2 regions of the Xenorhabdus santafensis genome follow, and region 1 is predicted to be linked to the other one. Evidence: predicted binding sites of a transcription regulator. Region 1 holds the regulator's gene; the other holds the start of a gene.
What was found. Region 1 encodes PhoB, which activates phosphate uptake and scavenging genes when phosphate is short. Its sites were predicted from a motif close to CTGTCATAAAACTGNCNNAT; they were not measured.
Positions count from the first base shown of each region.

Region 2: the regulator PhoB is predicted to act here: its motif matches at 1,982-2,001, upstream of pstS (phosphate ABC transporter substrate-binding protein PstS).

Region 1 covers NZ_VCDN01000031.1:21,836-25,269, forward strand. Annotated here, with positions in the region: gene brnQ (branched-chain amino acid transport system II carrier protein) at 1-11, opposite strand, end outside; gene phoR (phosphate regulon sensor histidine kinase PhoR) at 426-1,718, opposite strand; gene phoB (phosphate regulon transcriptional regulator PhoB) at 1,916-2,605, opposite strand; gene sbcD (exonuclease subunit SbcD) at 2,898-3,434, shown strand, end outside.
Region 2 covers NZ_VCDN01000011.1:88,529-91,962, forward strand. Annotated here, with positions in the region: gene FE392_RS02090 (hypothetical protein) at 1-107, opposite strand, end outside; gene ompR (osmolarity response regulator transcription factor OmpR) at 130-849, shown strand; gene FE392_RS02100 (ATP-binding protein) at 846-1,961, shown strand; gene pstS (phosphate ABC transporter substrate-binding protein PstS) at 2,148-3,188, shown strand; gene pstC (phosphate ABC transporter permease PstC) at 3,270-3,434, shown strand, end outside.

The DNA of each region.
Region 1 (3,434 bases):
CGGTATGCCATAATAATTATTAATGTATTTATTGCCAAAAGAATTGCATATGCAATAGTAACTATCGCAAATACTTGAATTTTCACTGGCGAGACTGCGCTTTGATTTAACAGTCAGTGAGTACGTAACATTCACTGATAATCGCAAGATACAGAATGATAATGGTAATTACAGCTAGAATCGCCAACAACTGAGCTCAAGTAAAACTTTTATAGCGCTAAAAGGCAAGTGTCAAACAAAAAACCAGAATAATATTCTAAAGTAAATTTTAAAATCAGTGATTATGGTTATCTATCACTGAATACACACTATATGATTTGTACTTTTTGTGTCCATATTGATTAATAATTAATTTTTTGCCCGTTTCGTTACCATTTAATCCCGTTAAATTATTTCTTATTTAATAAAATTATTTTTGCCAGAAACTATTTTTCAGAAACTATAAGCCGTGATGCCAATATAAAACTAAACACAGCCCCTTTTCCCAAGGTGCTTGAAATATCGAGGTGGCTATTATAGTGATGCAGCGCATGTTTCACTATCGCAAGCCCCAGCCCGCTTCCTCCGGTTTGCCTCGAGCGAGCACGATCAATACGATAAAAACGCTCAGTCAGACGCGGAATATGCTCCGCACTGATCCCGATTCCATTATCTTTCACTTCAAACAATGCCCCTTGAGGGACTCTTTGCCAATTAACCTCGATCCGCGTCCCCAAGGGGGTGTGTTTAATGGAGTTATAGACCAAGTTAGACATGGCGCTGCGAAGTTGTTCTTCATTGCCAAAAACTTGCAGCTTTTCATCAACATTGAACACAATATCATATTGATTATTGCCCAAAGCCAAGGCTTCCTGCTGCAATAATTTTAATATAGCAGGAACATTGACTATCTCATTCAGGTCAACTTGTGGCCCTGCTTCAATTTTTGAAAGGTGCAATAGCTGTGTCACCAAGCTATCCATCCTCCGAGTCTGCTCCTGCATTGTACCGATGGCTTTCTGATTCCGTTTACTGTCCAGCTCCTGATCTTGCATCATTTCCAGATAACCTTGCAGTACCGTCAGAGGTGTTCTTAATTCATGGCTGACATTAGCGAAGAAATCCCGCCTGGCGTTTTCCAATAATCTTTTTTGGGTAATATCACGTACAACCATCAATAATTGTTTTTCTGAATAGGGCATAACGCGAAATTCCACCATATTGCCGCTATTCAATTCGATGGATAAAGGACGGGAAAAATCTCTCGCCATGATATAGCGACTGAAATCAGGGTAACGAAGTAAGTTGAAAATATGCTGACCGTTATCCTCCGGCCAACGAAACCCAAGTAGATGCTGAGCCAACTGATTGCACCAAAAAATATTGCCTTCAGTAGTCATTATGACAATCGCATCTGGCAGAGACTCTGCGCCGCTGCGAAAACGTTTGATCAATAATGCCAGTTCTCGACGCCGTTTCCGATTGCGTTGCTGCATTTGGTGAATGCCATAAAAAATGGGTTCCCATCCACCGTACCCCGCCGGAGGTAGCATACTGCGATCCAGCCATAGCCAATCAGATAATTTCAGCAAGTTATAGCCATTCCACACCACAGCCGAAAATAACGAAATGACCAGCAACCATGCCAGATGTCCAATAAACAGCGACAAAACCACTGCGGGCAGGCAAAAAAGCACAAGGCCCAATACCAATTTCTTCCAAGATAAACGCTCAAGCACGCCATGTTCTCCGGCATAAGAAGGCTATAATTCACTGACTATAGACTCGATTCATTGACTATAGACTCGATTCATTGACTGTAGATCCTTTACCACAGATCTCTGATTACAAATCTTTGATTGCAGCTCGAATAATCCTTGCTCTGGTTACCCGAAATGACAACTATTCCCCATCAATGACAACAGAATCCGGGCCATCAATAGCGGGTGGAAAAGCGATATCCTGTACCACGAACCGTTTGCACCATTTTATCGTGCTGTCCGGTTTCCAGTGCCTTACGCAAGCGACGAATATGCACATCAACAGTGCGATCTTCTACATAAACATTTGTTCCCCATACATAATTGAGTAACTGTTCACGGCTATAAACACGCTCTGGATGCGTCATAAAAAAGTGAAGAAGCTTGAATTCAGTTGGCCCCATTTCTAAATCTTGCCCTTGGCTGGAAACGCGGTGAGATGTTGGATCTAATATTAACCCATCCATATCAATAACATCTTCCGATTCCATAGGCGAGATTCTGCGCATAACAGCCTTTACCCGGGCAATCAATTCCTTGGGCGAAAAAGGCTTAGTAATATAATCATCCGCTCCGACATCAAGGCCACGGACTCTGTCTTCTTCTTCAGCGCGGGCGGTTACCATAATGACAGGGATCACCTTGGTATTGTTGTCCCGTTTCATTTGCTTGATAAGCTGTATTCCTGATCCGCCGGGAAGCATCCAGTCCAATAGCACCAAATCAGGGTATGGATCTGACAGGTGTTTTATCGCCATATCGTAATCTTCGGCTTCAATGGTCTGATACCCATTTTGCTCCAGCACAAAACAAACCATTTCACGGATCGGTACTTCATCTTCAACTACCAAAATACGTTTAACCATGGTTAATCCTGTCAATATCATAAAAGTCAGCAACATTAACTCCATATTATTATGAGTCAATTTTATGACAATTTTATGAAAACAATAATTTCTCTGTTACCAAGCTGCGAACCTATTCGCAAGGAATATGTTACATCTGTGTCATATTTCATTTTTAATGCGAATCAGCACGAATATTTAATATCCGGAAATAAATTAGGCAAGACATCCTCCCTCCCCCCATTATAATTAGCGCTTGTTATGGCTAAGAAACTTGTTGTAGCTAAGAGAAAACCGGCACGGGCGGAAAAACATGAAAATTATTCATACATCGGACTGGCATCTTGGCCAATATTTCTTTACCAAGAATCGGGCCGCAGAGCATAAACACTTTTTACACTGGCTTATTGAACAAATCGTACAACATGATGTTGATGCCCTGATTATTGCCGGAGATATTTTTGATACAGGCTCTCCTCCCAGTTATGCGCGAGAGCTTTATAACAAATTTATTGTGGCGCTACAGGCAACTGGCTGCCAGCTTGTCATTCTTGGGGGAAACCATGATTCAGTAGCCACTCTCAATGAATCCAAAGCCTTGCTCTCTTATCTGAATACAACCGTGATTGCCAATGTTGATACCGAAGAAACTGAACAGCAAATAAAAATCCTGAACACCAAAGACGGTCAAGCCGGCGCTATCCTCTGTGGGATCCCCTATCTTCGCCCGCGGGATATCATGGTTAGCCAGGCTGGGCAATCCGGTACACAAAAGCAGCAAGCATTGCAGGATGCCATTACTGAACACTACCACCAGCTTTACCAACAAGCCTACGCATTGCGGGAGAAA
Region 2 (3,434 bases), on a different contig from region 1:
ACACGGTGACTGGGATGAGCGAGCGCAGCCAGCAAAGAGGCAGTTTGAAAGACGAAGTGTACATTGCGTAATGGGTTTTCTATCAGAATCATGGAAATTGCAGGCATGGAGCATCTTGGGAGCTGAAACATGCAAGAGAGTTATAAGATCCTTGTTGTTGATGATGATATGCGTTTGAGAGCGCTATTGGAGCGCTATTTATCGGAGCAGGGTTTTCAAGTTCGTAGTGCAGCAAATGCGGAACAAATGGATCGCTTGTTAACCAGAGAGTCGATTCAATTGATTGTTTTGGATCTCATGTTGCCGGGTGAAGATGGATTGTCTATTTGCCGGAGGCTGAGAAGTCAGAATAGCTCGATACCGATCATTATGATATCTGCGAAAGGAGAAGAAGTTGATCGGATTGTTGGCCTTGAAATCGGGGCTGATGATTATATTTCCAAGCCCTTCAATCCACGCGAATTATTGGCACGCATGCGTGCTGTGTTGCGTCGCCATGCCCATGAATCGCCAAGAACACCGACACCGGTTGACGCTGTGGTCAAGTTCGGTAACTTTAAACTTGATCTTGGGACACGTGAAATGTTCCATCAAAATGAGCTATTGGCTTTAACCAGCGGCGAGTTTTCTGTACTGAAGGCTCTGGTTTCCCATCCGCGTGAGCCATTGTCCCGGGATAAGTTAATGAATCTGGCACGGGGACGGGAATATGGCGCAATGGAACGTTCTATTGATGTGCAAGTTTCCCGCCTTCGCCGCATGATTGAAGAAGATCCTGCCCATCCCCGTTATATTCAGACCGTTTGGGGCTTGGGTTACGTCTTTATACCTGATGGAAACAAGGTATGAGAAAGCAGAGGATTTCGTCATGCCCCCTGCTTTCCTCTGTCCTGTATGCAGTGTTGACACTGTTTTTGGTGCTGGCATTGTCTTTGATGATGACCGGGTTACTGGGCAGTTTGCTGACTGACTATCCTCTTGCCGACCTGCTGGTGAACGTAGAAAAACGGTCATTCAGCACGGAGTTTCCCTATCTCTTTATTGGTGTTTTCACTGGAGCCTGTGTGGTTGCGCTATCTGTATGCGCAGCCTTCTGGCGATATCTCCATATTCAGAAACGCGCCCTGAAAACCATACAAAAAGCCATCCTGCATATAGGAGAGAAAAAAGGGGCCAAGCCATTGCCGGCAGCAGGGGCGCCGGCCGTACGTTCGGTTATGCAGGCGGTTAACCAATTGTCAGACAGATTGGCATCACAAGACAGTGACCGGGCAGTATTGCTGGGCGGTGTAAGCCATGATTTACGCACGCCGTTGACCCGGATTAGGCTGGCAATGGAAATGATGGAGGGGAAAGATGAATTTCTCACTGAATCCATTTATCAGGATATTGAGGAGTGCAACGCCATTATTGATCAGTTCATCGATTACCAGCGGGCAGGGCAAGAGATGCCAAAGAGTCGCTGTGAACTCAATGAGTTGCTTGCTGCGGCTATTAAATCTGAAACTGTCATAAAACCTGAAACTACGGTGAGCCCAGCCCAAGGAAATCATGTTGGGATTGAGAAAAATCTGTCTGCCCATCCCATTTTTGTCATGGCTGATCCCCTTTCCATTAAACGTGTCATTGCCAATATGTTTACTAACGCCCAACGCTATGGCAATGGATGGGTACGAATCAGCAGTGGCACCACAGAGAAATTTGGCTGGTTTCAGGTGGAGGATAATGGTGCTGGCATGACAAAAGAAGAAGCGGCAATTTTGTTCCAGCCTTTCATGCAGGGGGGCAGAATTCGCAATGCGAATAATGATGGTAACACCAGTAGTGGCGCGGGATTGGGGCTTGCAATAATCCGTCGTATCATCGACTGCCATGCAGGGTATATCGAAGTAAATAAAAGTGAAAAAGAAGGTCTGTCTATCCGAGCTTATCTGCCATTGGATACAAAATCAGGTCAATAATCGTACTCTAAAAAATCCCGCTGTCATAAAAATGTCATAATTCATACATTTTACTGTCATTTAATTCACCTATTTTCCCTTCTGCACCAGTTTTTAATCTAAAAACCAAATTGTTAACGATATTCGACATGCGTTTTCAATTAATGATGCGTATCCCAGCGGGAGCCAGCAGGAGAGATAAATAGTATGAAACTAATGCGTACCACCGTGACAAGCATCATGGCAGCCGTAGTTACCATGACATCCCTGTCTTCATTTGCTGCTACCAGCCTGACGGGTGCTGGTGCGACATTTCCCGCGCCGGTATATACCAAGTGGGCAGATTCTTACCAAAAAGAAACGGGTAACAAAATCAATTATCAAGGCATCGGTTCTTCCGGTGGTGTAAAGCAGATTATTGCGAATACCGTTGATTTTGGTGCATCAGATGCCCCATTGGCAGATGAGAAATTGGCGGCTGACGGTTTGTTCCAGTTTCCAACGGTAATCGGCGGCATTGTTCTGGCCGTCAACATTTCTGGCATTAAATCCGGCCAGTTGATTCTGGATGGAAAAACCCTTGGTGACATCTACCTGGGGAATATTAAAAAATGGAATGATCCAGCCATTGCAAAACTGAATCCTGAGCTGAAACTGCCGGATCAAAATATTGCCGTGGTTCGTCGTGCAGATGGATCTGGAACGACATATGTTTTCACCAGCTACCTGTCTAAAGTCAATGCAGGCTGGAAAGATAAAGTTGGCACGGGCAGCACTGTCAAGTGGCCAACGGGGTTGGGTGGCAAGGGTAATGATGGCATCGCGGCCTTTGTTCAGCGCCTGCCCGGTTCAATTGGGTATGTGGAATATGCCTATGCAAAACAGAATAACCTCGCTTATACCAAACTGGTAACCGCAGATGGCTCAGTGGTTGCGCCGACGGCCGAGAATTTCAGCGCAGCGGCCAAAGGAGTGGATTGGAGCAGCAGCTTTGCCCAAGATCTGACAAACCAGCAGGGTAGCAGTGCGTGGCCGATTACTTCCACCACATTCATCCTCATTCACAAACAGCAGGCTAACGCCGCAAATGGCGCTGAAGTCTTAAAATTCTTCGATTGGGCGTATGACAAAGGCAAAAAACAGGCAAAAGATCTGGATTATGCCGTACTGCCAAAAGAAGTGATTAGTCAGGTACGAGCAGCATGGAAGAGCAACATCAAAGACAGCAGTGGCAAACCGCTATATTGATGAAGTTTCTGTATCCTGAATCAATCATTGTAAAACTTCCCCCCTTCGGGGGGGAAATAACCCAAAATGAGAATTAAGCGTATGGCCGAACGTAAAACGGCACTGAAAGCTCCAAGCAAAAATGGTGACATCATTTTCAGTACGCTGGTCAGATTGGCCGCGTTGCTGACATTGTTCTTGCTGGGAGGCATTATCATTTCCCTGATCTTTGCCTCTTGGCCGAGTATAAAAACCTTTGGTTTTTCT